3 regions of the Ectopseudomonas oleovorans genome follow, and region 1 is predicted to be linked to each of the others. Evidence: predicted binding sites of a transcription regulator. Region 1 holds the regulator's gene; each other region holds the start of a gene.

Region 1 (9,661 bases):
ACAGCCACGGCTTCGTCGGCGGTTACGCCAGCACCCGCCATAGCCTGAGCTGCGTGATGATCGCCGAAGGAGAAGGGCAGATGCAGCGCGACTACTGGTATGACGTCAACCGTCAGGGTGAACTACTGGCTGATGCTAAGGGTATCGGCCAGCGGGCTGCCGAGCGTGCGGTCAGCCGCCTTGGTGCACGACCGGTACCGACCTGTGAGGTGCCGGTGCTGTTCGCTGCCGAGCTTGCCGGCGGGTTGTTCAGTCACCTGCTGGCGGCAATCTCGGGCGGCAATCTCTATCGTCACTCCTCTTTCCTCGAAGGCGCACTCGGCCAGCGTCTTTTTCCCGAGTGGCTGACTCTAGACGAGCGTCCGCACCTGCCGCGCGCACTGGGCAGCGCGGCTTTCGATGGTGATGGCCTGGCCACTTATGCCAAGCCGTTCGTGGAGAAGGGAGAGCTGGTGTCCTACGTACTTAGCACCTATTCCGGGCGCAAGCTGGGTTTGCCGAGCACTGCCAACTCAGGAGGTGTGCACAACCTGTTCATCACCCATGGCGATGAGGATCAGCAGGCGCTGATTCGGCGCATGGGGCGCGGTTTGCTGGTTACCGAGCTGATGGGCCAGGGGCTGAATCTGGTGACGGGGGATTACTCGCGCGGCGCGGCGGGCTTCTGGGTGGAGAACGGCGAGATCCAGTTCCCGGTGCAGGAGGTAACCATCGCCGGCAATCTGCGCGACATGTTCCGCCAGGTCGTTGCAGTCGGTTGTGACCTGGAGCGGCGTGGCAATATCTGCACCGGCTCGGTGCTGATCGAGAAGATGACCGTCGCCGGCAGTTGAAGTCGGCAGTAACGACAAGGCCACCCGTGGGTGGCCTTCGTTTTGGCTGGAGGTATTACTCGCCTTCGTCGAAGTAGTTCTCTATCAGGCCTACCAGGGCGGCCATCGCTTCTTCGTCCTGCTCGCCTTCGGTCAGCAGGTGCACATTGGTGCCCTTGCCGGCAGCCAGCATCATCACCGCCATGATGCTCTTGCCGTCTACCAGGCTGTCGGCGCTGCGGCCGATGCGCACTTGGCAGGGGTAGGTGCTCGCTACACCGACGAACTTCGCCGCGGCGCGGGCATGCAGACCAAGTTTGTTGATGATGGTGATTTCACGTGCTGGCATCGCGGCAGGATTCCTTAGCTGAGGTCGCGGTGACGCACCTGGACGTTCTTCAGCGAGTCTTTGAGTGCCTGGCTCAGGCGGTTGGCCAGGTACACCGAGCGGTGGTGACCACCGGTGCAGCCAATGGCGATGGTGACATAGGCGCGGTTGCTGGCGGCGAAGCGTGGCAGCCATTTTTCCAGATAGGCGAGGATGTCCTGATACATCTCCTCGACCTCCGGCTGCGCAGCCAGGTAGTCGATCACCGGTTGATCCAGGCCGGAGTAGTCGCGCAGTTCCGGCTTCCAGTAGGGATTGGGCAGGCAGCGTGCATCGAACACCAGATCGGCGTCCACCGGCATACCGCGCTTGAAGCCGAAGGACTCGACGAGAAAGGCGGTTCCGGTCTGTGTCTGGCCGAGCAGGCGCAGTTTGAGCGTATCGCGCAGCTGGTAGAGATTCAGGCGGGTGGTGTCGATCTTCAGATCGGCACGATCGGTGATCGGCGCCAACAGCAGACTTTCGTACGCAATGGCTTCGGCCAGCGAGCGGTTATCGTTGGTCAGCGGGTGGCGTCTGCGGGTTTCGGAAAAGCGCTTGAGCAGGGTTTCGTCTTCGGCGTCGAGATACAGCACATCGCAGCGGATATTACGTTTGCGTACTTCTTCGAGCAGCTCCGGAAAGCGCTTGAGCTGGCTCAGCAGGTTGCGTGCATCAATGGAAACGGCCACTTGCGGCAGCAGCATGTCGCTGTGCGGCAGGAAGCGCTCGGCGAGGTCCGGCAGCAGACCGGCCGGCAGGTTGTCGATGCAGTAGAAACCGTTGTCCTCAAGTACATCGAGGGCGGTGCTCTTGCCCGAGCCCGAGCGACCGCTGACGATGATCAGGCGCATGTTTATTGACCGTTCTGAATGTCCACGACGACCTGATAGAGATCTTCGCCGCTCTTGGCCTGGCGCAGACGTTCACGTACATCCTGGCGATCAAGCATGCTGGCGATCTGGCGCAGCAGGTCGAGGTGGGCATCGGTGGCCGCCTCCGGCACCAGCAGGACGAACAGCAGGTCGACCGGTGCGCCGTCGATGGCGTCGAAGTCGACTGCCGTCTCCAGGTGCAGGACTGCACTGATCGGGGCACTGCAGCCAGCCAGGCGGCAGTGGGGAATGGCGATGCCGTTGCCGAAGCCGGTGGAGCCGAGCTTCTCGCGGGCGATGAGGCTTTCGAAGACGTCCTGGGCATCCAGGTCGGGCAGGTCGCGCGCAACCAGATTGGCGATCTGTTCGAGCACGCGTTTCTTACTGCCGCCCGGCACGTTCACCAGGGAACGGCCGGGGGTCAGGATATTTTCAAGTCGGATCATGGATAGGGAATGTTAGCGGGCCGTGGCGCCTTGCAGACGCTCGAGCTGCTTTTCCTTGTGCTTGATGAGTTGACGGTCGAGTTTATCGGCCAACAGGTCGATGGCAGCGTACATATCCTGATGTTCGGCATTGGCGACGATTTCGCCGCCGGCGACATGCAGGGTGGCTTCGATCTTCTGCTTGAGTTTCTCGACCTCCATGGTCACCTGTACGTTGGTGATCTTGTCGAAGTGGCGTTCCAGTCGGCCGAGTTTCTCGCCGATGTAGTCACGCAGGGCGTCGGTCACATCCAGCTGATGTCCACTGATGTTGACTTGCATACCGCTTTCTCCTTGTTGCCTTGTGTAAGAGACGGGCCCTATTCGACCCGCCGCCGGAACACGTTGGCCTGAAGACCTTGTGCCTTCAGTCGATCTGGCCTACATCAGTCGCTTGCGCTCACTGGAGGGCGCTATACCGAGGGACTCGCGATACTTGGCGACCGTCCGACGGGCGACTTGGATGCCTTGTGCCTCCAGTAAACCAGCGATCTTGCTGTCGCTCAACGGCTTTTTCGCGTTTTCTGCTGCAACCAGTTTTTTGATGATCGCGCGGATCGCGGTGGACGAGCATTCGCCGCCTTCGGAGGTGCTGACGTGGCTGGAGAAGAAATATTTCAGCTCGTAAATGCCACGCGGGGTGTGCATGAATTTCTGCGTGGTAACGCGTGAAATCGTCGACTCGTGCATACCCACGGCTTCGGCGATGTCGTGCAGCACCAGAGGCTTCATCGCCTCGTCGCCGTAGTCGAGGAAGCCACGCTGGTGCTCAACGATCTGTGTGGCCACCTTCATCAGCGTTTCGTTGCGGCTCTGCAGGCTTTTGATGAACCAGCGGGCCTCCTGCAACTGGTTGCGCATGAAGGTGTTATCGGCGCTGGAGTCTGCGCGTTTGACGAAGCCGGCATACTGCGGGTTGACCCTCAGGCGCGGCATGGCTTCCTGGTTCAGCTCCACCAGCCAGCGTTCGTTATGCTTGCGCACGATAACGTCGGGCACGACGTATTCCGGTTCGCTGGACTCGATCTGCGAACCCGGACGCGGATTCAGGCGCTGGATCAGGTCGATGACCTGGCGCAGTTCGTCTTCCTTGAGCTTGGTGCGACGCATCAGCTGGGCGTAATCGCGGCTGCCGAGCAGCTCCAGATAGTCGCCGACCACGCGCTGGGTTTCGTTCAGCCAGGGGGTGTTGGCAGGCAACTGACGCAGTTGCAGCAGCAGACACTCGCGCAGGTCGCGGGCGCCGATACCGGCCGGTTCGAACTGCTGGATGCGGTGCAGCACCACTTCCACTTCGTCCAGTTCGACATCCAGCTCGGGGTCGAAGGATTCGGTCACTTCCTCGAGCGTTTCCTCGAGGTAACCGTCGTTATTGATGCAGTCGATCAGGGTGGCGGCGATCAGGCGGTCCTTGTCCGACATGGGGGCCAGATTCAGTTGCCAGAGCAGATGGCTGTGCAGGCTCTCGCCACTGGAAGTGCGGGTGGTGAAGTCCCACTCGTCATCGTCGTTGCTGGGCAGGCTGCTGGCGCTGGTCTGGTAGATGTCTTCCCAGGCGGTATCGACCGGCAGCTCGTTGGGGATGCGCTCGCCCCACTCGCCTTCTTCCAGGTTGTCCACCGTGGGGGTGGTTTCCTGGTAGCTGTCCTCCTTGTTCGGGTTCGGAGTGGCGCTTTCGGCGCCATCGGCCATTGGATCGCTGTTGTCGAAGTCGTCGCCGTCTTCCTGGCGCTCGAGCATGGGATTGGATTCCAGTGCCTCCTGTATTTCCTGTTGCAGGTCCAGGGTAGACAATTGGAGGAGGCGGATAGCCTGTTGCAGCTGCGGGGTCATCGTCAGCTGCTGGCCCATCTTGAGGACTAGCGATGGTTTCATTGCAGACCTTAATTTACTGGCGAGTTACGCCTTCCACATCAGGGCGCCGAAGCGCCGCCAGGAAGCAAATTATATGCCTGAATTTCTCGTTTTTGCCTAGGGGTTGCAATATTTCTGTAGCGAAATAGTGAGCGACCTACAGGTTGTGTGAAAGCGTAGCGAGCGAAGGTGAGGCAATACCGATGGCGGCCCCGCAAAAACAGGCGAGAAAGCGCAGTTTACGACTGTAAATGAGCATTTTGAGCCTGTTTTTAACGCAGCATCACCGAGTGCAGTAGTTTTCACGCAGCCTGCTACAGGCGGAATTCGTGGCCCAGGTAAACCTCTTTCACCGTCTGGTTGGCGAGGATGGTCTCGGCGTCACCTTCGGCGATCAGTTGCCCATCGTTGACGATGTAGGCGGTTTCGCAGATGTCCAGGGTTTCGCGCACGTTGTGATCGGTGATCAGGATGCCGATGCCCTTGGTCTTGAGGTGATGGATGATCTGCTTGATATCGCCGACGGAGATCGGGTCGACCCCGGCAAAGGGTTCGTCGAGCAGAATGAACTTGGGGTTGGTGGCCAGCGCGCGGGCAATCTCCACGCGGCGTCGCTCACCGCCGGACAGGCTCATGCCGAGGCTGTCGGCGATATGGTGGATATGGAATTCCTGCAGCAGGCTTTCCAGTTCCGCCTGGCGCCCGGCGCGGTCCAGGTCCTTGCGCGTTTCGAGGATGGCCATGATGTTGTCGGTCACCGACAGCTTGCGGAAGATCGAGGCTTCCTGCGGCAGGTAGCCGATGCCGGCGCGCGCGCGACCGTGCATGGGCTGATGACTGACGTCGAGGTCGTCGATAAGCACGCGGCCCTGGTCGGCGCGTACCAGGCCGACGATCATGTAGAAGCAGGTGGTCTTGCCGGCGCCGTTGGGGCCGAGCAGGCCAACGATCTGACCGCTTTCGATGCTCAGGCTGACGTCACGCACGACCTGGCGGCTCTTGTAGCTTTTCGCCAGGTGTTGGGCTTTGAGAATGGCCATTACTGCTGCTGATCCGCGGGTTTGTTCTTCGGTTGGATGACCATGTCGATACGCGGGCGCGGCGTGCTGATGTTGCCGCCTGTTGCGCGGCCGGCGTTGACGATCTGGCGGCGGGTGTCATAGACGATCTTCTCGCCTTCGAAGGTATTGCCTTCCTGAATCACCTTGGCCTGGTCGATCAGTACGATGCGCTCATTGCTGGCGAAGTACTGGATGGTCTTGCCGTAGGCCTTGACGATGTCCTTGTCCACGGCTGGCTTCTGCTCGTAGTACGCCAGATTGCCCACCGAGGTGAAGACGTCGATATCGCCGCTGGCGGTCTGGGTGATGGTGACGGTGTCACCCGTGATCTTCAGGGTGCCTTGAGTGATGATCACATCGCCGCGGTAGACGGCTACACCTTGTCGGTCATCCAGTTCTGCGCTGTCGGCCTGGATGCGAATCGGTTGATCACGATCCGATGGCAGTGCCCAGGCAGCCGCGCTTCCCAATGCGGCGCCGAGGCTGAGAATCAGGGGGAGGGTATTAACGAACCTCATGCTGGCCTCTTACGTTGGACTGCAGGAGCATCCTGCCGTCATTCAAGTACGCTTTCATTCCTTGTGCCGTGGTTACCCCGTTGGCCGCGACGATTCTAACGGCTTGCTCGGTCTGCGCATATTCCTTGTCAGGAATAACGGTCATGCGGCTGCTGGTGATGATGGTTGGACGGTTCTTGGCGTCGGTGCGGGCGATGCGCACGTCGTCGATCAGTTCTACCTCGACGCCGCCAGGCGAGACTTCGGCGCGCTGGCTGGTGACTTCCCAGGGCAGCTCGGTGCCGCGATAGAGCTCCAGCTTGGGGGCGTCGATCAGGGTGATGTCGGTGCTTTTGATGTGCTCGAGCTTGTCCGCGGTCATGCGGTAGTGCAGTTTGCCGTCATCCTGGAACTGCACGGTGCGCGCGCCCACTGCATAGAAGTCAACGACGTTGTTGTCGCTGGCCCGCTGGGCTTGGCGTGCGCTGTCCGGGGCAAGGTTCCAGTAGCCGAGTGCGGCCACGACGACTGCAATCAGAGCAAAGATCAGAGTGTTGAGGATTTTACGCGGCATGCTGTTCTCTACAGGTAGGCGGCCTGGGCCGCATCCAGTGTGCCCTGGGCACGCATGATCAGTTCGCAGAATTCCCGTGCCGCGCCGTCGCCGCCGCGCGCCTGGGTGACGCCATGGGCGTGCTGACGCACGAAGCTGGCGGCGCTGGCTACGGCCATGCCCAATCCGACCCGGCGAATCACCGGAAGGTCTGGTAGGTCGTCACCAAGATAGGCGACCTGTTCATAGCTTAGGCCGAGTTCGGCGAGCAGGCCGTCGAGTACCACGAGTTTGTCTTCACGACCCTGGAACAGGTGCTGGATACCCAGGTTATTGGCGCGGCGCTCGACCACCGGGGTTTTGCGCCCGCTGATGATGGCGGTGCGCACACCTGAGTTGATCAGCATTTTGATGCCGTGACCGTCGAGTGTGTTGAAGGTCTTGAACTCGCTGCCGTCTTCGAGAAAGTACAGGCGGCCGTCGGTCAACACACCATCGACGTCGAAGATCGCCAGTTTCACGGCGCGTGCGCGTTGCAGCAGTTCGTTCATCACATCACTCCCGCACGCAGCAGATCGCCGAGGTTGAACGCGCCGATCGGGCGATCATTGCCGTCGACTACCACCAGGGCGCTGATCTTGTTGTCTTCCATGATCTTCAGGGCTTCGGCGGCGAGCATCTCGGCGCGAATGGTCTTGCCGTGCGGCGTCATCACGTCGTCGATCCGGGCATCGCGTACATCGATGCCCTTGTCCAGTGCGCGGCGCAGGTCGCCATCGGTGAAGATCCCGGCCAGATGGCCATCAGCCTCCAGGACGGTGGTCATGCCCAGGCCCTTCTGGGTCATTTCCAGCAGGGCGTCACGCAGGCTGGTGCCGCGGGTGACTTGAGGCAGGCTCTCGCCGCTGTGCATCACGTTCTCTACCTTGAGCAGCAGGCGCCGGCCAAGGGCGCCGCCCGGATGGGAAAACGCGAAGTCTTCGGCGGTGAAGCCGCGCGCTTCCAGCAGGGCGATGGCCAGTGCGTCGCCCAGTACCAGGCTGGCGGTGGTCGAGGAGGTCGGCGCCAGGTTGAGTGGGCAGGCTTCCTGCGAGACGCGCGCATCGAGATTGACATCGGCGGCCTTGGCCAATGGAGAATCCGGGTTGCCGGTCATGCTGATCAGGCCGATGCCGAGGCGTTTGATCAGCGGCAGCAGGGTGATGATCTCGGCGGTCGAGCCCGAGTTCGACAGCGCCAGGACGATGTCGTCCTTGGTGATCATGCCCATGTCGCCATGGCTGGCTTCTGCCGGGTGGACGAAGAAAGAGGGGGTGCCGGTGCTGGCCAGGGTCGCAGCGATTTTGTTGCCGATATGCCCGGACTTGCCCATGCCGACTACTACCACGCGTCCCTTGCAACTGAGAATCAGCTCGCAGGCCTTGATGAAATCGGCATTGATGCGGGGCAATAGCTCCTGTACCGCTTCAAGTTCGAGGCGGATGGTGCGCTGCGCGGAATCAATCAGGTCACGGGTCTGGTTCATGCTGGGCAAGGCTGTCGGGCGAAAAAAGACGAGGATTATAACGGGAAAAGCTTGTCGTGCTCACCTTTGCCGTATGCAGGGCAGTGCCGAAGCTGTCGCAAGTCTGAACGCTGCGCCGTGGTGCTATTGGGCGAGATGTTCGGCAAATGCTATAGTTCGCGGCCATTTTGGCCCGATAGGGTCTGTTCCCGTTTCGCTCGCGGCTCGCGATGAAGCGGGAGCAGACCCTAACTGGCGCGTGTCCTCGCTTCTGGAGGCGGCGTCTGCCAGGAAGGCCTGATTTTCAAGGAGTTCAGATGAGCGCCGAGCACGAGTACGCGATCGAGTTGCAGGGCGTGAGCTTTCAGCGCGGCGCGCGGTCGATTTTCGACCAGGTCGATATCCGCATACCGCGCGGCAAGGTGACCGGCATCATGGGGCCGTCCGGCTGCGGCAAGACCACGCTGCTGCGTCTGATCGCTGCCGAGCTGCGTCCTTCGGCCGGTGATGTTCGTGTAGCGGGCGTCAGCCTGCCGAAGCTGTCGCGCGACGAGCTGTTCGACATGCGCAAGCAGATGGGCGTGCTGTTTCAGAGCGGTGCACTGTTCATCGACCTCGATGTGTTCGAGAACGTGGCCTTTCCCCTGCGTGTGCATACCCAACTGCCGGAAGAAATGATCCGCGACATCGTCCTGATGAAGTTGCAGGCCGTTGGCCTGCGCGGAGCGCTGGAGCTGATGCCGGACGAGTTGTCTGGCGGCATGAAGCGCCGTGTCGCGCTGGCCCGAGCCATTGCGCTCGATCCGCAGATTCTGCTGTATGACGAGCCTTTCGTCGGTCAGGACCCCATCGCCATGGGCGTCCTGGTGCGCCTGATCCGCCTGCTCAACGATGCGCTGGGGATCACCAGTGTGGTGGTTTCTCACGATCTTGCAGAAACCGCCAGTATCGCCGACTACATCTATGTCGTCGGTGATGCACAGGTGCTGGGGCAGGGCACACCGGCCGAGTTGATGGAGTCGGATAACCCGCGCATTCGCCAGTTCATGAAGGGCATTCCGGATGGGCCGGTGCCGTTTCATTTTCCGGCGCCGGACTACCGCGAAGATCTGTTGGGGAGAGGTTGATGCGCAGAATTTCACCGCTCGAACGGCTGCGCCTGTTCGGTCGTGCGGGTATCGATGTGGTCGCGACCCTGGGGCGCTCTGTCCTGTTTCTGGTCAACGCTCTGTTCGGGCGCAGCCGCGCCGGCAAGCCTTTTCAACTGTTGATCAAGCAATTGTTCGCGGTTGGCGTGATGTCGCTGGCGATCATCGTCGTGTCCGGCATTTTCATCGGTATGGTGTTGGCCCTGCAGGGCTACAACATTCTGGTCAGCTATGGCTCCGAGCAGGCTGTGGGGCAGATGGTCGCCCTGACCCTGCTGCGTGAACTTGGCCCGGTGGTGACCGCGCTGCTGTTCGCCGGTCGCGCCGGTTCCGCGTTGACCGCCGAAATCGGCAACATGAAGTCCACCGAGCAGCTCTCCAGTCTGGAGATGATCGGCGTCGACCCGCTCAAGTACATCGTCGCGCCGCGGCTGTGGGCCGGCTTCATCTCCATGCCGCTGCTGGCGATGATCTTCTGCGTGGTCGGTATCTGGGGTGCGGCCAT
Region 2 (9,661 bases), on a different contig from region 1:
GGCGTTTCGATCACGTAACTGGCGGCAATGTTGGAGTGATGGCTGGGTAGTCGAATCACATCGAGCACTATGCCCGTCTCCTCGACACGCTGGCCATCGGAGACCAGCACGGCCCAGGCCTGCTCGCCCTCGATCACTAGATAGGCACCGTTGGCCTGTGGCCGATCAATCTGCGGTTGCGCGCAGCCGCTCAGCAGGGCCAATAGCACAATCGTCATCAGCATCTGTTGCATTGCCAATACCCCCCTCGCAAGGCGCCCACCTTCAGGTGGTGGACGGGTTGTTGTCGCCTAAGTGAGGCCAATATCACTCAATACTGTTTATTTGTACAGTATTTTTCGATTAGGCTATATCGCAGGTAAATGATCGATTGCACAGGAGCGCCATCATGCTGGACGTACTGCAGCTAAAACACCGAGTGAACCGCATGCCGCTGGAGCGGGTACACGAGATGGTCGAGGATCTGCAGCTCGAGGGCATCGTCACCGAGAGCCGCACCCCTTTCAATCGTCAGCACTTCAACACCTGCTTCGCCGAGATCGAGGCGCTGCTGCAGCGCGCCGGCTACCATCGGCAACTGGATGTGGTCGGCTATCAGGGGCTGGCCTATGCGCTGTTCGATCCAGCTCGCTGGGAAGCCGTCGAAGTGCTGCGCTGGCTGCGCGACTTCGTCGAGGAGGCGCGCGTTCAACCGGCATCCTGAGCCTACGATACGAACCAAAAAGGCTCAGCGGCGCCCACTCATGCACGGCATTGGCTCAGAAGCATGTGGGGTGAGCTGAGCGTGCGCTCGCTCCACACACTTCAAAATCTTCTCAGAACACAGCTGCAACTTATTGATCCTAAACAGCTAGCCTCTGGAAAGCCGGCATCCGGCCCCTACCTGTCAGGTGCCACATGCCGCTACTCGGCCGCTGTGCACGAAAGCTGGCAAGCCCCTTGCTAAGTCCCTGTCAACCATCCTGCGTAGCACGCCAACGGCGGCGGGCCGAGGATCACGGACAACGGCGTCCGTCAGGTCACCTTCCTCTCATCGAGGCGGCCTGGCGTACGCCGTTTTTGTTTATGCGCCTGACAAGGATTAAACTCATGACCGATCGTGATTCGAACAAGCCCCTGGCCACCAGCCGCCGCAATTTCCTCAAGCAATCCATCGCCCTGGCCGGCGCCGTGAGCGGCATCGCCGCACTCGGCCTGTCGGCGCCGGCTTCGCTGCGCAGTGCAGCCTGGGCGGCCGGCTCCGACGCGCCGGAAAAAGCCGCGCTGAACGTCGGCTTCATTCCCCTGACCGATTGCGCTTCGGTGGTGGTCGCCGCCACCCAGGGTTTCGGCGAGAAATACGGCCTGACCATCAACCCGAGCAAGGAGGCCTCCTGGGCCGGCGTGCGCGACAAGCTCAACACTGGCGAACTGGATGCTGCTCATGTGCTCTACGGCATGATGTACGGCGCTCAGCTCGGCCTGGCGGGGCCACAGCGGGACATGGCAGTGCTGATGGGGCTGAACCAGAATGGCCAGGCCATCACCCTCTCCAAGCAACTGCGTGAGGCCGGTGTGACCAACGGCGCGCAACTGGCCGAACACGTGAAGAAAGGCGGCAATCCGCTGACCTTCGCCCAGACATTCCCAACTGGTACCCACGCCATGTGGCTGTATTACTGGCTGGCCAGTGTCGGCATCAACCCCATGAGCGATGTGAAGACCATCGTCGTGCCGCCGCCGCAGATGGTCGCCAATATGCGTGTCGGCAACATGGATGGCTTCTGCGTCGGCGAGCCCTGGGGCGCGCGGGCGATCTTCGACAAGATCGGCTTCACCGCCACCACCACCCAGCAGATCTGGCCGGACCACCCGGAGAAAGTGCTTGGCACCACCCGCGCCTTTATCGAGCAGTATCCCAATGCCGCCCGCGCGCTGATCATGGCGATTCTCGATGCCAGCCGCTTCATCGAGGCCAGCGAGGAGAACCGCAAGAGCACCGCCAAACTGATTTCCGGCAAGGCCTACGTCAACGCGCCGGTGCAGGTGATCGAGCCGCGCTTTCTCGCCCAGTACGAGGACGGCCTCGGCAACAGCTGGAAGGACGAACATGCCATGGCCTTCTGCAAGGACGGCAGCGTCAACTTTCCCTATCACTCCGACGGCATGTGGTTCCTCACCCAATTCAAGCGCTGGGGCCTGCTCAAGGATGCGCCGGATTACGCCGCCGTGGCCGCGCAGGTCAACCAGACCGCGCTCTACGCCGAGGCTGCCAGCGCCCTCAAGCTGGCGGTGCCGAGCAGCCCGCTGCGCAGCAGCACATTGATCGACGGCGTGGTCTGGGATGGCAGCAATCCAGCCGCCTACGCCGACTCCTTTACCATCAAAGCCTGATCGGAGGTCGATATGAATGCGCCCCTGAAAACGCCTCTGCCGCACAGCGTCAAACCGCGCTTTTCGCCCACGGCCCTGCTACCGAGTGTCGAAACCCTGGGCAACCTGTGCAAGACCAGCATCGCGCCGCTCCTCGGCATTCTCGCCTTTATCGGCTTCTGGTCGTTGCTGGCGCAGTACAGCGAGGGCCTGCCCGGCCCCTTGAGCACCTGGCAGGCCGCCCTGGTGCTGTTCGCTGATCCTTTCTACGACAACGGCCCCAACGACATGGGGATTGGCTGGAACATCCTCAACTCGCTCGGCCGCGTCGGGGTTGGCTTCGGCCTGGCGGCGCTGGTGGGCATTCCCCTGGGGTTCGCCATCGGCCGTTTCGCCTTCCTCGCCGGCATGCTCGCGCCGATCATCAGTCTGCTGCGCCCGGTCTCGCCGCTGGCCTGGCTGCCTATTGGCCTGCTGGTGTTCGAGGCGGCCGGCCCGGCGTCGATCTGGGTGATCTTCATCAGCTCGATCTGGCCGATCATCCTCAACACCGCCGCCGGCGTGGCCAGCGTGCCGCAGGACTACCTGAACGTGGCCCGCGTGCTGAAGCTGTCGGAGTTCAAGGTGCTGACGCGCATCCTGTTTCCCGCCGTGCTGCCGCACCTGATGACCGGCATCCGCCTGGCCATCGGCGTGGCCTGGCTGGTGATCGTCGCCGCGGAGATGCTCACCGGCGGCATCGGCCTGGGCTTCTGGGTGTGGGACGAATGGAACAACCTCAACGTCGAGCACATTCTCATCGCCATCATCATCGTCGGCCTGGTTGGCCTGGCGCTGGAGCAGATGCTGCTGTTGATCGCCAAACGCTTTGACTACGCAAGCTGAAGAGGCGCGTTCGGCCAACTCGTAGCCCAATGAGATGCAATCAGGGAACGCGATCTCCGTTTCCCCGAATTGCATTGGGCTACGCGAGCTTACAAATCAGTTTAACAGTAGACGCCAAGTCTTTGTTTTAAATGAAAGTGTCTCTGATTAAATCCGGGGCACGGCGCCAGAACGGGAGAACTCCGATGGACAAATTCGTGGAGCTGACCGCTGTCAGCAAGCACTTCGACACCAAGAAAGGCCGCTTCCAGGCACTGGCAGACGTCAACCTGAGCATCGCCCGCGGCGAGTTCGTCGCGCTGATCGGCCACTCCGGCTGTGGCAAGTCGACGGTGCTCAACCTGATCGCCGGCCTGCTCGATGCCAACGAGGGCGGCCTGATCTGCAACGGTCGCGAAATCGACGGCCCCGGCCCGGAGCGCGCCGTGGTGTTCCAGAACCACAGCCTGCTGCCGTGGATGACCTGCTTCGGCAATGTGCACCTGGCAGTGGAACGCGTGTTCGGCGAACACGAGAACAAGGAGCAGCTCAAGGCTCGTACCGAACAGGCGCTGAACATGGTTGGCCTGGCGCACGCCATGCACAAGCATCCCAACGAAATTTCCGGGGGCATGAAGCAGCGGGTCGGCATCGCCCGCGCCTTGGCCATGGAGCCCAAGGTGCTGTTGATGGACGAGCCGTTCGGTGCCCTCGACGCCCTGACCCGCGCGCACCTGCAGGACGAGCTGCTGCGTATCGTCGGCGAAACCCAGAGCACGGTGGTGATGGTCACCCATGACGTGGACGAGGCCGTATTGCTGTCCGATCGCATCGTGATGATGACCAACGGCCCGGCCGCCACTGTCGGTGAAATCCTCACCGTCGAGTTGCCTCGTCCGCGTGATCGACTGGCTCTGGCCAACGACCCGCAGTACCACGCCTATCGCACCTCCGTGCTCGAGTTCCTCTACCAGCGTCAGCAGCGGCCTGCCGCCTGAGTACCGGCAACCGCTCTGGCTCAAGGGCTGGAGCGGTTGAACCTCTGGCTCATCGCAGGGACGAACGAATGTCCTCAACTGACAAGCAGAGAATCCCGTGCTCGACCTCAGCACCTGGAATCTGTCGATTCCCACCGAACCGACGCCCATCACCATCACCACCCAGCGCCTGAACAACGGCTACGAGAGCCGTTACTTTCGCCGCAATGCCGACGGCAGCGTGACCTTCTGGGTACCGGTCACCGGTTCGACCACGCCCGAGCCCGCTATCCGCGTAGCGAACTGCGCGAAACCCAGCACGACGGCACACTCGATAACTGGCTGCATGCCAGTTCGGACAGCTATCTCAGTGCCGTGCTGCAGGTCGACCAGGTGCCCAGCCGCAACAAGGTGGTGATCGGTCAGATCCACAGCACCGATGTGCCGGGTAGTCAGAATGATCCGCTGGTCAAGCTGCAATACCACTACCGCCGTGGCGTCGGCCGCCTGGAACTGCTGCTGCGCGACCAGCCAGGCGACACTGCCGTGCAGAACATCCTGCTGGCGGAAAACGTGCAACTGGGCGAACGCTTCGGTTACGACCTGCGTATTACACCCAGCGGGCTAATGCTGATCAGTTAAGCGCCGACTGCCTACGATGAGTCCCCTCGCCCCTCTGGCGAGCCATGTTCGGAGAGGGGTAAATGGCCGTTTCGCGGTATTTCGGCCCTCTCCCCCAGCCCCTCTCCCGTAAACGGGAGAGGGGAGCCAAACGCGTACAGCCTTAACTGACTGGCATTACCCAGCGGGCGCCTTGGTGTCAGTGTCAACAGCAGCGAGGGTGATACCGGCTCCTTCTACCACCAACTGAGCAGCAGTTGGCGTGACCAGTACCTGTACTTCAAGGCCGGCGCCTACATTCAGGACAATTATGGCGAGGACGACGAAGGCGGCCGCGTCACCTTCTTTCACCTCAACAGCCTGCACCGCTGAGGTATGAGGCGGCTTACAATCATCGCCTTCCTTTTGCGATGACTCGACCATGGCGCGCCTGACCCTCGACTTTCCCGAAGACCAGTACTGCTACAGCACTCACCTGACCGTACGCGTCACCGACATCAACGGCGCCAACCACTTGGGCAACGACTCGATGATCTCGATGATTTCCGAGGCGCGCGCCCGCTTTCTCTTCGAGTTCGGCATTCAGGAAACCGACGGCAAGGGTATCGGCATCATCGTCACTGACCAGGCCACCACCTACCGCGCCGAAGCCCATGCGCGCGACCAGTTACTGTTCGAGGTCGGGGTGATGGACTTCAACCGCTATGGCGGCGATATCACCTTCCGCATCACCCGTCCGGCCGATGGTGCGCTGGTGGCCATGGCCAAGTCCGGCTTCGTGTTCTTCGACTATCTGCAGTCGAAAGTGGTGCCGATGCCGGAAGCCTTCAGCGTCAAGTTCCCCAAGGTCAATCGGCTCGACTGACTCCAGGTTTCCGATACTTCAGGGCTGCGGGCGTACAGACACCAGGCAAAACTTGCACAGTTATTGCTGCCAATACCGTGACACTTCGCCATTCATCTGCTACGCCTAGGTCAGAACAGAAAAAGGGGGGATCGAGGATGACCGACACCTACCACCGTGCCCGTCAGGCGGGGCTGCTGAGCAATCTGCTGGCACTCGCCCTGCTGACCGCGCCGCTACCCACTCACGCAACCAGCGTTAGCCAACTTTCCAGCGTCCAGTCTCAAGCCTCTCTCAGCACGCAGCGATCGCCCCATTCGGGGGCATAGACGGCGCAAGCGCCTCGTTTTACGGCAGTACTGCGCGTACTGAAAGTGCGTAACGCCTGATCCCAGAGCCTCTGCCCGGTTGGCTCGGCTCTTGCTTGTTCCCTCTCAGCAGGTAGCCAACGGCGGCCACCTCCCTCACGACAACGACGTCGCCTCATCCGGCCTTCATGGCCTGTGGTGAAGCGGCGTTTTTTTTTCGTGTTCGCCCCAGTGACCGGGGCCGGCGCAGGCATCGCGATCCGAGCCTGTACCGCAATCGCGCAAACCTGCTGTGGCTTCGGCCGCAGGGCTCTGCACCAAACGTGCACGGCCTTCCCGGCAGGCGCGGCCGCCGTGTCCACGACCATGGTTCGCCGCGCCTGGCCGGGCTCCTTCTCGCTGATGAGGTGATCGATGAATACAAGTTTCTGGAAAGCCGGCCACGCCCCCACCCTGTTTGCTGCCTTCCTCTATTTCGACCTGAGCTTCATGGTCTGGTACCTGCTCGGCCCACTGGCGGTGCAGATCGCTACCGACCTCGACCTCAACGCCCAGCAACGCGGCCTGATGGTGGCCACGCCGATTCTCGCCGGCGCCGTGCTGCGTCTGCTGATGGGCTTTCTCGCCGACCGCCTGTCGCCAAAGACCGCCGGCCTGCTCGGCCAGGTGGTGGTGATAGTCGCGCTGTTTTGCGCCTGGCAGATCGGCATCGGCAGCTACGAGCAGGCGCTGCTGCTCGGCCTGTTCCTCGGCTTCGCCGGCGCGGCGTTCGCCGTGGCCCTGCCGCTGGCCTCGCAGTGGTACCCGCCGGAGCACCAGGGCAAGGCCATGGGCATCGCCGGCGCCGGTAACTCCGGCACCGTGCTGGCAGCGCTGTTCGCCCCCGGCCTGGCCGCGCTGTCCGGCTGGCAGAACGTGTTCGGCTGGGCGCTGATCCCGCTGCTGGCGACCCTGGTGATCTTCGCCCTGGTGGCCAAGAATGCGCCGGAGCGGCCCAAGCCCAAGGCCTTCGGCGACTACCTCAAGGCCCTCGGCGATCGCGACAGCTGGTGGTTCATGTTCTTCTACAGCGTCACCTTCGGCGGCTTCATCGGCCTGGCCAGCGCCCTGCCCGGCTACTTCAGCGACCAGTACGGGCTGAACCCGGTGACCGCCGGTTACTACACCGCCGCCTGCGTCTGCGCCGGCAGCCTGCTGCGCCCGCTGGGCGGCGCTCTGGCCGACCGCATCGGCGGCATTCGTACACTGCTGATGATGTATACCATCGCCTCGCTGTGCGTTGCCGTGGTGGGCTTCAACCTGCCCAGCGCGAACGCCGCCCTGGCCTTTTTCGTCGCCGCCATGCTCGGCCTTGGTGCTGGCAATGGCGCGGTGTTCCAGCTGGTACCGCAGCGTTTTCGCAGGGAAATCGGCGTGATGACCGGGTTGATCGGCATGGCCGGCGGCATCGGTGGTTTCTTCCTCGCTGCAGGCCTGGGCACCATCAAGCAACACACCGGCGACTACCAGCTGGGCCTCTGGCTGTTCGCCAGCCTCGGCGTGCTGGCCTGGATCGGCCTGCATGGGGTCAAGCAGCGCTGGCGCACCACCTGGGGTAGCGCCGCGGTGACCGCCGCACGGGTGTGAGCGAGTTCTCGACGACCGGCCACACTCCGTAGGGTGCGCCGCGCGCACCAGCGATTTGCGTCGAACCTGGTGCGCACGGCGCACCCTACGGTCCAAAGATCTACGGAAACCGCATCATGGCCCTGCAACTGAGCATCGGCGAAACCAGCGCCACCGGCCCGCGCAGCGAGAACCAGGACGCCCTGCGTGTGGTTACCCCGGCGCCAGCCCTGGCCGCCAGCAAGGGCTACCTGCTCGGTCTGGCTGATGGTGTCAGCCAGTGCGCCGACGGCGGCCTGGCCGCACGCGCGACCCTGCAGGCGCTGGCACTGGATTACTACTCCACCCCGGAAACCTGGCCGGTGCAGCACAGCCTGGACCGCCTGCTCATTGCCCATAACCGCTGGCTGCAGGCCAATGGCGGCGGCCAGCCGCTGCTGACCACCCTTACCGCCCTGGTGCTGCGCGGGCGTCGCTACACCCTGGCGCACATCGGCGACAGCCGCGCCTACCTGTGGCGCGACGGCCAGCTGCTGCGCCTGACCGAGGACCACGTTTGGGAACAGCCGGGCATGCAGCACGTGCTCAAGCGCGCCATGGGCCTGGATCAACACCTGGTGGTGGACTACCGCGACGGCGAGCTACAGGCCGGCGACCGTTTCCTGCTGGTCAGCGACGGCGTCTGGGCCTGCCTCAACGACAAGCGCATCGGCGAGTTGCTGCAACGAGACGATGACGCCGAAGTGATCTGCCAGGCGCTGGTCGACGAGGCGCACCACGCCGGTAGCCAGGACAACGCCAGCGCCCTGCTGGTGCACGTCGAGCAGCTCCCAGAAGCCGCGCTGGCCGACACCCTGGCCCAGCTCGAACATTGGCCGCTGCCGCAGCGCCTGCGTGAAGGCCAGGAGTTCGAGGGCTGGCAGGTCGAAGGCCTGCTCGGCGAATCGCGCCAGTCGCTGATCTACCGGGTGCGCGATGCTGACAACCTGCCCTGGCTGCTCAAGACCCTGCCGCCCAGTCGCGCCGGCGAGGAACAGGCCGGCCCGGCGCTGTTGCAGGAGGAATGGTTCCTGCGCCGCGTCGCCGGTCGCCACTTCCCCGAGCTGCATGCTCTGCCGCAGCGCCAGCATCTGTATTACGTACAGCGCGAATATGCCGGTCAGACCCTGGCCGCGCGCCTGCAGCAGCATGGCCCACTGAGCCTGGCCGACTGGCAGGACCTGGCGCCGCGCCTGATCAAGGCGCTCGGCCTGTTGCACCGGCGCAATATCATCCACCGCGACATCAAGCCCGAGAACCTGCTGCTCGGCGACGACGGCGAACTGCGCGTGCTCGACTTCGGCCTGGCCTACTGCCCGGGCCTGACCCGCGACGAGGCCCACAGCCTGCCCGGCACGCCCAGCTATATTGCCCCCGAAGCCTTCGCCGGCAGCCCGCCCAGTGCGCAGCAGGATCTCTACGCCGCGGGCGTGACGCTCTATCACCTGCTCACCGGACACTATCCCCATGGCGAAGTCGAAGCCTTCCAGCACCCGCGCTTCGGTCAGCCGGTGCCGGCCAGCCGCTACCGCCCGGACTTGCCTGCCTGGCTCGATGAGGTGTTGAGCCGCGCGGTAGCCGCAGCCCCAGCGCAGCGCTTCGAGACCGCCGAGGAGTGGCTGCTGGCACTGGAAAGTGGCGAGCGCCAGTCCCTGAACAACCGCCCACGGCCGCTGCTGGAGCGCGAGCCGCTGCTGGTGTGGCGCAGCGTGGCGCTGGTGTCGCTGCTGCTCAACCTGCTGCTGGCGTTCCTGCTGCTCAAATAGCCAACCCCGCACCAAAGCAGCGCAAAACGCCTCTCAACGGTGCATAAACCCAACCTACAGCGCCAGCCAAGTGACTGAAAAGCCTGAAAAACCGTGACCTGATCGAGTTGGCACAAGGGCTGCATTCACAACTACCACAAACCACATAAAGCGCGACCTTCAACGACGAAGGCTGCACTTCCCGGTAGAACGGGACCTGGACAAAGGCGTCCTCGCTAGGTGACTAGCGGGACGCCTTTTTTGTTTTTTATGGCCTGCCATCCCTGGCGGCCACTCTTCGAGCCG
Region 3 (9,661 bases), on a different contig from region 1:
CGGGTAGCGGATGGGGGCTGAGGGACAAACCTTGGTGAACGTTATGGTTGGTGAGGCGGCACTAGTGTCTTCAGGTAATTTGGATTTCGAGCAGTTCCGGACTTTCCTGGAAAAGGCCTGCGGTATTCTGCTGGGTAGCAACAAGCAGTATCTGGTCTCCAGTCGTCTGAACAAACTGATGGAGCAGAATGGCATCAAGACCCTGGGCGAACTGGTGCAGCGCATGCAAAGCCAGCCGCGCGGAGGGCTGCGCGAGCAGGTGGTGGATGCCATGACCACCAACGAGACCCTGTGGTTTCGCGACACCTATCCGTTCGAGGTGCTCAAGAGCCGGGTGCTGCCGGAGCTGATCAAGGCCTACCCGGCCCAGCGTCTGCGCATCTGGTCGGCGGCCTGTTCGTCCGGGCAGGAGCCCTATTCGCTGTCGATGACCATCGACGAGTTCGAGCGTACCAACCTCGGCCAGCTCAAGGCGGGTGTGCAGATCGTCGCCACCGATCTGTCTCCGTCGATGCTGAGCAACTGCAAGTCCGGCGAGTACGACAGCCTGGCCATGGGCCGCGGTCTGTCGCAGGAGCGTCTGCAGCGTTATTTCGATTCCAGGGGGCCGGGGCGCTGGCAGGTCAAGGCGCCGATCAAGAGCCGCGTCGAGTTTCGGCCACTGAACCTGCTCGACAGTTATGCGGCGCTGGGCAAGTTCGACATCGTGTTCTGCCGCAACGTGCTGATCTACTTCTCGGCCGAGGTGAAGAAGGACATCCTCACGCGTATCCATGCCACCCTCAAGCCAGGCGGCTATCTGTTCCTGGGGGCCTCCGAGGCGCTCAACGGGTTGCCCGAGAAGTACCAGATGGTGCAGTGCAGCCCGGGGATCATCTACAAGGCCAAGTAGGCACGCCGTGCCTGCTTCGCGCACGGGAGGCCACGGCCTCCCGTTCGCGTTTCTTGTCGTAGGGCGGCAATCTGCCCGGTCGGCTTTGCCGCTTGCTTGCCAGCAGGCGGTAAGGTCTTGCCGCCTTGCCGTTATTGGCCTGCCTGAACTTATTCAAGTTATTGAATTTATTGGTTTAAATAAATTGGCACAGCCTTTGCTGAATGTCTGCCAGGAAAGACCAGACAGCCCCAGCGGCAAAGGTTGCAGACATGAGCATCAACTTCGGCAGGGCACTCGGCATCCACGAACAGGCACTCGGTTTCCGCGCCCAGCGCGCTGAGGTGCTGGCCAACAATATCGCCAACGCCGATACGCCGAATTACAAGGCTCGTGATCTGGACTTCGCCAGTGTCCTGGCTGAGCAAAGCAATCGCATGCAGCGCGGTGGCGTTTCCCTGAACCGCACCGATAGCCGCCATATTCCTGCCGATGGTGTGATCACTGGTGAGGCTGAGATGCCCTACCGTATTCCGATGCAGCCGTCGCTGGATCAGAACACCGTGGATCTGCAGATCGAGCAGTCCAACTATGCCGAGAATGCCGTGCATTTCCAGGCCAGTTTCACCTTCCTCAATAGCAAGTTCAAAGGTCTCACCGCCGCCCTGCGCGGCGAATAAGGAGCGCGACCATGTCCCTTGCCAGTGTTTTCAGCATCGCCGGAACCGGCATGAGCGCGCAGAGCACTCGCCTCAATACCGTGGCCAGCAATATCGCCAACGCGGAGTCTGTCTCTTCGAGTATCGAGCAGACCTACCGTGCCCGTCATCCGGTGTTCGCCACCGTGTTCCAGCAGTCGCAGAACAGTGGTAGTGGTTCGCTGTTCGCCGAGCAGGACGAGGCGGGGAGTGGGGTGCAGGTGCTCGGCATCGTCGAGGATCAGAGCAATCTCGACATGCGCTACGAGCCCAGTCATCCGGCAGCGAATGCGGATGGGTACGTGTTCTATCCGAACGTCAATGTGGTCGAGGAAATGGCGGACATGATTTCGGCCAGTAGAGCCTTTCAAACCAATGCGGAAATGATGAATACCGCCAAGACCATGCTGCAGAAGGTTCTGACCCTGGGTCAGTAAGGACATAGCCATGAGCACCACAGAGACTGTTTCCAGCAGCGTGCTGTCGACATACTCCGGCACCTCGACCAGCAACACCAACGAATCCAGCTACTCCAGCCTGGGCAAGGATGACTTTCTGATGCTGCTGGTGACCCAGTTGAACAACCAGAACCCGCTGGATCCGCAGGACAACAGCGAGTTCGTGGCTCAGCTTGCGCAGTTCAGCAGCCTGGAAAGTCTGACCAATATCTCCGCTTCGATGGACTCGCTGCTGGGCAGCTATCAATCGTCGCAGGCTTTGCAAGCCTCTTCCCTGGTGGGGCGCAGCGTGATGGTTTCCGCCAGCAGCACCCAGGTGGATGGTGTTTCGGGGCTGACCGGCACGCTGGTGGTTCCAACGGCGGCCGACAACGTCTCGGTGAGGGTTTACGACGAGGCGGGCAGCCTGGTCAAAAGCATACCGCTGGATAATCAAAGCAGCGCTGGCCTGGTGGACTTCACCTGGGACGGCACCGATGAGAGCGGCCAACTGCTGCCCGCGGGCACCTACAAATTCTCGGCCTCCGCGTCGCTGGGTGGCACGTCCACCGCGCTGGAAACCTATCTGCCGGCAACGGTCAACAGCGTGACGCTCGGCATCGGGGGCGGCGACATGACGCTGAACCTGGCGGGTGCCGGAAATGTCGCGCTATCCAAAGTCATCAGCGTCGGCCAGTAATCAACAGGCATCGGGAGATAAGACATGACGTTCAATACGGCGCTCAGTGGGTTGAAGGCGGCCAGCACCCACCTGGATGTAACGGGCAACAACATCGCCAACACCGGGACGACGGGCTTCAAGTATTCGCGTGCGGAGTTCGCGGACCTCTATGCCAGCAGCATGTTCGGCACCGGCAGCAACGCGGTCGGCAGTGGGGTGATTACGGCGGATATCGCCCAGCAGCACACCCAGGGCAACATCAGCTACACCGACAACAGCCTGGATCTGGCCGTCAATGGCAGTGGCTATTTCATCGTCAACGATGGCGGCACCCAGCTCTACACCCGCTCCGGCGCGTTCAAGGTGGACAATCAGGGCAACGTCATCGACAACTCGGGCAACAACCTGATGGGCTACGGGGTGGACGCCGATGGCAACCTGGTCAATGGCGTGCTGACCAATCTGACCGTCGACACCAGCAACCAGGCGCCGAATGCCACCTCGACCGTTACCCAGGGGGTGGCGCTCAACTCGTCCGAGACGGTGCCCACCATCGCCTTCGACCCCACGGTCTCCGGTTCCTTCAACTGGTCGACCTCGGTGAGCCTGTACGACTCCCAGGGCAATGAGCACACCATGACCCAGTACTTCGTCAAGGAGGCGAGCAACGAGTGGAGCATGCACGTGCTGATCGACGGGCGCAATCCCGGTGATCCCGCCAGCACCGATCCGTATCAGGCGTCGCTGTCGTTCGACACCTCCGGCAGGCTGCAGGCATCGGCCTCCAGCGACTTCACGGTCAATGCCGATGGCACCATCACGCTGGCCGACTGGGTGCCGGCGACCATCACCGACGCCACCACCGATCCGGTCACCTGGGGCGACAACGGTGCCGCGGCGAGCACATCGGGGGTGACTCTGGATCTACGCAACATGACCCAGACCAATACCCGCTTCGCGGTCAACAGCCTGTCGCAGGATGGCTATACCACCGGTCAGTTGTCCGGGCTGTCGGTGGACGAGACCGGGCAACTGTTCGCCACCTATACCAATGGCCAGGCCAATTTGATTGGCCAGGTGGCGCTGGCCACCTTCGCCAACATGCAGGGGTTGACGCCGGTGGGCGGAACGGCCTGGAAGCAGTCGCTGGCCTCGGGCGAGCCGGTGATAGGTACGCCGGGCTCCGGTACGCTGGGCTCGATCGTCTCCGGTGCGCTGGAGGATTCGAACGTCGACCTGACCGCGCAACTGGTCGACCTGATCATCGCGCAGCGCAACTACCAGGCGAATGCCAAGACCATCGAAACGGAGAATGCGATCGCCCAGACGATCATCAACATCCGCTGACGGCGGCGGGCGGCATATTCTTGCCGCCGTCAAAAGGGCCTTCCGTGATGGAGGGCTTTTTTGTTTTTTAAAAACAATAACTTACTTAAAATTATTAGCCTGGCACGTGCCTTGCTTTGATCTGTCCGAGAGTCGTTTTCACGGCGGAGGTCGAAGTGGACAAATTGCTTTATGTCGCCATGTCGGGCGCGAGCCAGAACACCTATGCGCAAAAGGCGCATGCCAATAATCTGGCGAACATTTCCACCAGCGGGTTTCGCGCCGATCTGGAACAGGCGCGGGCCATGCCGGTTTTCGGTGACAGCTATCCGGCGCGGGTCTACGCCATGTCCGAGCGGCCCGCTACGGATTTCACGCCCGGCGTACTGCAGGAAACCGGGCGGGATATGGATGTTTCGATAGAGGGTGATGGCTGGATTGCCGTGCAGGCCCCGGATGGCTCCGAGGCTTATGTACGCACCGCCAGCCTGTCGATCGATGCCCTAGGCATGCTGCGCACCGGCAATGGGTTGCCGGTCATGGGCAATGCCGGGCCCATCGCCGTGCCGCCCGAGGAGAAAGTCGAGATCGGTCAGGACGGCACGATCAGCATTCGCGCCCTGGGCGAAGCGCCGAATGTCCTGGCCGAGGTCGACCGCATCAAGCTGGTCAACCCCGATACCGCGCAGATGCGCAAGGGGCGCGACGGCCTCATCCATATGAGAGACGGCCAGTTGCTCGAAGCGGATGCCAACGTACGCCTGCATTCTGGCTTCCTGGAGAGCAGCAACGTGAGCGCCGTCGGAGAGATGACGGCCATTCTCGCCCTGTCCAGACAATTCGAACTGCACGTCAAGATGATGAACACGGCCAAGGAGGGCTCCGAGTCCATGGCCCGTGTCATGCAGATCAGCTAACGAGTAGCGCCCGCGCAGGGCGAGGAGATAGACATGCTTCCAGCGCTTTGGGTCAGCAAGACCGGTTTGTCCGCCCAGGACATGAATCTGTCGGTGATATCCAACAACCTGGCCAACGTTTCGACCACCGGCTTCAAGCGCGACCGGGCCGAGTTCCAGGATCTGCTGTACCAGATCCGCCGTCAGCCAGGCGCTCAATCGACCCAGGACAGCGAGCTGCCGTCCGGCCTGCAACTGGGTACGGGGGTACGGATCGTCGGTACCCAGAAGAACTTCACCACGGGCAGCCTGCAGACCACCGACCAGCCACTGGACATGGCGATCAACGGGCGCGGTTTTTTCCAGATTCTGCTGCCCGATGGCACCATCGGCTATTCGCGCGACGGCACGTATCACCTCGATTCCGACGGCCAGATCGTCACGTCGAACGGCTTCGCCCTGGAGCCGGCCATCGTCGTGCCCGCCGAAACCCAGACCTTCACCGTCGGGGAGGATGGCACGGTGTCCGTGACCACCGCCAACAGCGCCGCGGTGCAGATCATCGGCAACCTGCAGACCGCCGATTTCATCAATCCGGCCGGCCTGCAGGCGATTGGCAACAACCTGTTTCTGGAGACCGCTTCCAGTGGCGCTCCGCAAGTGGGAACGCCGGGCCTCAATGGCCTGGGCACCGTTTTGCAAAATACCCTGGAAAACTCCAACGTCAGTGTCGTCGAGGAAATGGTCAACATGATCACGACACAGCGCGCCTACGAAATGAACTCGAAGGTCATTTCCACGGCCGATTCCATGTTGCAGTTCATCACGCAGACGCTTTGAGTCTGATCGGGATCGCTAGGGCGGGCAGAGTGTTGGATGTGAGGTGTGCGATGAAAGGTCTGATTGTGTTGACGTCGGTTTGTCTGCTGCTGGGGGGGTGCGTGGCGCCTGCGCCCAAGGCGGACGATCCCTATTATGCACCCGTGTTGCCGCGTACGCCGCTGCCGGCCAACGCGACCAGTGGCGCGATCTACCAGGCCGGTTTCGAGAGCAATCTGTATGACGATCGAAAGGCTTTTCGCATCGGCGACATCATCACCATCACCCTGGAGGAGCGCACCCAGGCGAGCAAGGCGGCCCGCTCCGACATCAGCAAGGACAGTTCCGCCAATATCGGGCTGACCTCGTTGTTCGGTGGAGGGGTGTCGGCCACCAACCCGCTGACGCGAAACCGGATGGATCTGGGAACCCAGTTCAACGGTTCGCGGGACAGCGCCGGCGATGCCAGCGCGGCGCAGAGCAACAGCCTCACCGGCTCGGTCACCGTGACCGTGGCCGAAGTGCTGCCCAACGGCGTGCTGGTGGTGCGTGGCGAGAAGTGGCTGACGCTCAATACCGGCAATGAAATGGTGCGGATTGCCGGGCTGATCAGGGCCGACGACATCGCCAGCGACAACACCGTTTCATCCACTCGGGTCGCCGACGCCAGGTTGACCTACTCGGGAACCGGTTCCTTCGCCGACGCCAGCCAGCCAGGTTGGCTGAGCCGATTCTTCCTCAGCCCGCTGTGGCCGTTCTGAGGACATGAACATGAAAACCTGGATGACCTCTGTCGCCGTAGGGCGGGTGCAACCCGCCAGATCGCCTGTGGGAGCGAGCTCTGCTCGCGAAGCTTTTACCGAATTGCGGGTTCGCGAGCAGAGCTCGCTCCTACAACGGACACCTGTGCATTCGCAGTCGGCCTCCTGCCGTCAGCAGTTCGCCTGCGCCTATCGCGGCCAGCGCCGCCGTGGTGCCAACGACTGGCTGCTGCTGGCGATCATGCTCGCCTGCCTGCTGATCAGCCAGCAGGCCCAGGCCGAACGGCTCAAGGATCTGGCGTCCATTCAAGGGGTGCGCAGCAACCAGTTGATCGGCTACGGCCTGGTGGTCGGCCTCAACGGCAGCGGCGACCAGACCACCCAGACCCCGTTCACCGTACAGACCTTCAACAACATGCTGGCGCAGTTCGGCATCAAGGTGCCGACGGGCGGCAACGTGCAACTGAAGAACATCGCCGCGGTGTCGGTGCATGCCGACCTGCCGCCGTTCGCCAAGCCGGGGCAGACCATCGACATCACCATCTCCTCCATCGGCAATGCCAAGAGCCTGCGCGGCGGCAGCCTGCTGATGACGCCGCTCAAGGGCATCGACGGCAACGTCTACGCCATCGCCCAGGGCAACCTGGTGGTCGGCGGCTTCGACGCCGGCGGCGCCGACGGCTCGCGGATCACCGTCAACGTGCCGTCCGCCGGGCGTATCCCCGGTGGCGCCACGGTGGAGCGTCCGGTGCCGAGCGGTTTCGACCAGGGCAACTACCTGACGCTGAACCTCAATCGTCCGGACTTCACCACGGCGAAGAACATCGTCGACCAGATCAACGACCTGCTCGGCCCGGGCGTGGCCCAGGCCATCGACGGCGGCTCGATCCGCGTCAGCGCGCCGCTCGATCCCAACCAGCGCGTCGATTACCTGTCGATTCTGGAAAACATCGAAGTCAATCCCGGCCAGGCCGTGGCCAAGGTCATCATCAACTCGCGCACCGGGACCATCGTTATCGGCCAGAACGTCAAGGTGCAGCCGGCTGCGGTGACCCATGGCAGCCTGACCGTGACCATTACCGAAGACCCTATCGTCAGTCAGCCCAACGCCCTGGCCGGTGGCGATACCGCGGTGGTGCCGCGCTCGCGGGTGAATGCCGATGAGGAGGCCAAGCCCATGTTCAAATTCGGCCCTGGCACCACCCTTGATGAGATTGTTCGCGCGGTTAATCAGGTGGGCGCCGCGCCCTCGGATTTGATGGCCATCCTTGAGGCGCTTAAACAAGCAGGCGCCTTGCAAGCCGACCTGATAGTGATTTGAGGTAGCCATGAATACATTGTCAGCAGGCGCACGCAAAACCAGCGATTCTGCCGCCTATACCGACCTGAATCGCCTAGCCGGCATGAAAACCGGAGAGCAGCGCGACAGCGAAGGCAATATCCGTAAGGTTGCCCAAGAGTTTGAAGCGCTGTTCATCAACCAGATTTTCAAATCCATGCGCTCGTCCAACGAGTCGATCGCCAAGGACAGCCTGTTCGACAGCGATACCACGCGCCATTATCAAGAAATGCACGACCAGCAATTGGCCATCCACCTCTCCCGTGAGGGCGGCGGTATTGGTTTGTCCGATGTGCTGGTGCGGCAGATGAGCGGATTGCGCGGTGAGGCGCCGCGCCGCAGCCCATTCGGCCATAGCGTGGAGCAGCCTGAGAACAGCCTTGCCGCGCCGGCCGCGGCCGAGCACAACCGCCTGGATCGTCACTCCGACAGCGCTACCACTCCGGTGTCCCAGGCCGCATTGCTCAACCAGCGCCGGCTGTCCCTGCCGCCGCGCCTGGAAGATCGCCTGTTGGCGGGCATTGTCCCGACTACCGGGGCGCAACCCCCCAGCGGGAGCGACTGGTTGCCGGCCAAGGCCACGGCCGCCAAGCCCACTGAAGCGCTGGACACCTCGGTCCAGCCGGCACGTCAGCAGCCGCCGCTGGCCAAAGGCACGCCGGCATTCGCCTCCGCGGAGGAGTTTGTCGAGACCATGCTGCCCTTGGCCCGCGAGGCCGCCGAGCGCATTGGTGTCGAGCCGCGTTACCTGGTGGCCCAGGCGGCCCTGGAAACCGGCTGGGGCAAGTCGATCCTGCGCCGTGGCGATGGTGGCAGCAGCCACAACCTGTTTGGCATCAAGACCCACGGGCAGTGGCAAGGGGACTCGGCGCGCGCGATCACCAGCGAATACCGCGGGGGCGAAATGGTCCGTGAGCCGGCCAACTTCCGGGCCTACGACTCGTACAAACAGAGCTTCCATGACCTGGTCGATTTCCTGCAGAGCAACCCACGTTACCAGGAGGCCCTGGCGGCCACTGGCAACTCCGAGCGGTTCGTCAACAAGCTGCAGTCGGCCGGCTACGCCACGGATCCGCAGTACGCCCGCAAGATCAGCCAGATCGCCCGCAAGATCGACGCGACCTACCAGACCATTGCCCGCGCCGACGGCGCCTCCACCCGGACGCTCTGAGGTGACTCATGGCTGATCTTCTCGCAATCGGGGTTTCCGGCCTGCGCGTGAGCCAGACCGCGCTGGCCGTGACCGGCAACAACATCACCAATACCGATACTCCCGGCTATACCCGCCAGCAGGCGATGCAGGTTTCCAATAACTCGCAGCAACTGGGCGCGACCTACCTCGGCAGTGGCGCCTCGATCACCGACGTGCGGCGTATCTACAGCGGCTACCTGACCACCCAGGTGCGCACGGCCACCGCGCTGGACAGCGATGCGCAGACCTACCTGACCCAGATCAGCCAGGTCAACTCGCTGCTGGCCGACAGCACCACCGGCATCACCGCGGTGATGGAGAACTTCTTCGCCGCCCTGCAAACCGCGGCCGCCAGCCCTACCGATACGGCGTCGCGGCAGTTGCTGCTGACCCAGGCCGAGACCCTGAGTGAGCGCTTCAACTCGATTTACAACCAGTTGACGGAGCAGAACAGCTACATCAACCAGCAGTTGTCGAGCATGGTTCAGCAGGTCAACAGCCTGGCGGCCAGTGTCGCCCAGTACAACCAGGCCATCGTCAATGCCTCCGCTTCCGGCGCCTCGCCCAACGACCTGCTGGACCAGCGCGACGAGGCGGTGCGAGAGCTTTCCGAGCTGATCGGGGTCACCGTGGTCGAGCA

The links. Region 1 encodes sigma-54, which starts transcription at its own class of promoters, with help from an activator protein. Its sites were predicted from a motif close to ANTGGCATNNANNTTGCTNT; they were not measured.
Region 2: a site for sigma-54 is predicted at 927-946, ahead of N5J71_RS19585 (CmpA/NrtA family ABC transporter substrate-binding protein). Genes of this name have one in related genera too.
Region 3: a site for sigma-54 is predicted at 4,134-4,153, ahead of N5J71_RS02830 (flagellar basal body rod protein FlgF). Genes of this name have one in related genera too.

The regions. Positions count from the first base shown of each region.
Region 1 is NZ_JAOCLK010000004.1:52,403-62,063, reverse strand. Features, by position in the region: gene pmbA (metalloprotease PmbA) at 1-833, shown strand, start outside; gene N5J71_RS03445 (HPr family phosphocarrier protein) at 889-1,161, opposite strand; gene rapZ (RNase adapter RapZ) at 1,176-2,033, opposite strand; gene ptsN (PTS IIA-like nitrogen regulatory protein PtsN) at 2,036-2,500, opposite strand; gene hpf (ribosome hibernation-promoting factor, HPF/YfiA family) at 2,513-2,821, opposite strand; gene N5J71_RS03425 (RNA polymerase factor sigma-54) at 2,921-4,414, opposite strand; gene lptB (LPS export ABC transporter ATP-binding protein) at 4,708-5,433, opposite strand; gene lptA (lipopolysaccharide transport periplasmic protein LptA) at 5,433-5,972, opposite strand; gene lptC (LPS export ABC transporter periplasmic protein LptC) at 5,959-6,525, opposite strand; gene N5J71_RS03405 (KdsC family phosphatase) at 6,534-7,055, opposite strand; gene N5J71_RS03400 (KpsF/GutQ family sugar-phosphate isomerase) at 7,055-8,029, opposite strand; gene N5J71_RS03395 (ATP-binding cassette domain-containing protein) at 8,326-9,135, shown strand; gene mlaE (lipid asymmetry maintenance ABC transporter permease subunit MlaE) at 9,135-9,661, shown strand, end outside.
Region 2 is NZ_JAOCLK010000051.1:16,959-26,619, reverse strand. Features, by position in the region: gene N5J71_RS19595 (hypothetical protein) at 1-233, opposite strand, end outside; gene N5J71_RS19590 (hypothetical protein) at 389-703, shown strand; gene N5J71_RS19585 (CmpA/NrtA family ABC transporter substrate-binding protein) at 1,090-2,373, shown strand; gene ntrB (nitrate ABC transporter permease) at 2,386-3,237, shown strand; gene N5J71_RS19575 (ABC transporter ATP-binding protein) at 3,423-4,214, shown strand; partial or broken gene N5J71_RS22580 (polysaccharide lyase family 7 protein) at 4,312-4,835, shown strand; gene N5J71_RS22430 (polysaccharide lyase family 7 protein) at 4,986-5,186, shown strand; gene N5J71_RS19555 (thioesterase family protein) at 5,236-5,679, shown strand; gene N5J71_RS19550 (nitrate/nitrite transporter) at 6,381-7,592, shown strand; gene N5J71_RS19545 (bifunctional protein-serine/threonine kinase/phosphatase) at 7,709-9,376, shown strand.
Region 3 is NZ_JAOCLK010000003.1:97,758-107,418, reverse strand. Features, by position in the region: gene N5J71_RS02860 (chemotaxis protein CheV) at 1-21, shown strand, start outside; gene cheR (protein-glutamate O-methyltransferase CheR) at 65-892, shown strand; gene flgB (flagellar basal body rod protein FlgB) at 1,144-1,551, shown strand; gene flgC (flagellar basal body rod protein FlgC) at 1,563-2,006, shown strand; gene N5J71_RS02840 (flagellar hook assembly protein FlgD) at 2,017-2,706, shown strand; gene flgE (flagellar hook protein FlgE) at 2,731-4,035, shown strand; gene N5J71_RS02830 (flagellar basal body rod protein FlgF) at 4,191-4,931, shown strand; gene flgG (flagellar basal-body rod protein FlgG) at 4,965-5,750, shown strand; gene flgH (flagellar basal body L-ring protein FlgH) at 5,801-6,490, shown strand; gene N5J71_RS02815 (flagellar basal body P-ring protein FlgI) at 6,732-7,811, shown strand; gene flgJ (flagellar assembly peptidoglycan hydrolase FlgJ) at 7,819-9,000, shown strand; gene flgK (flagellar hook-associated protein FlgK) at 9,009-9,661, shown strand, end outside.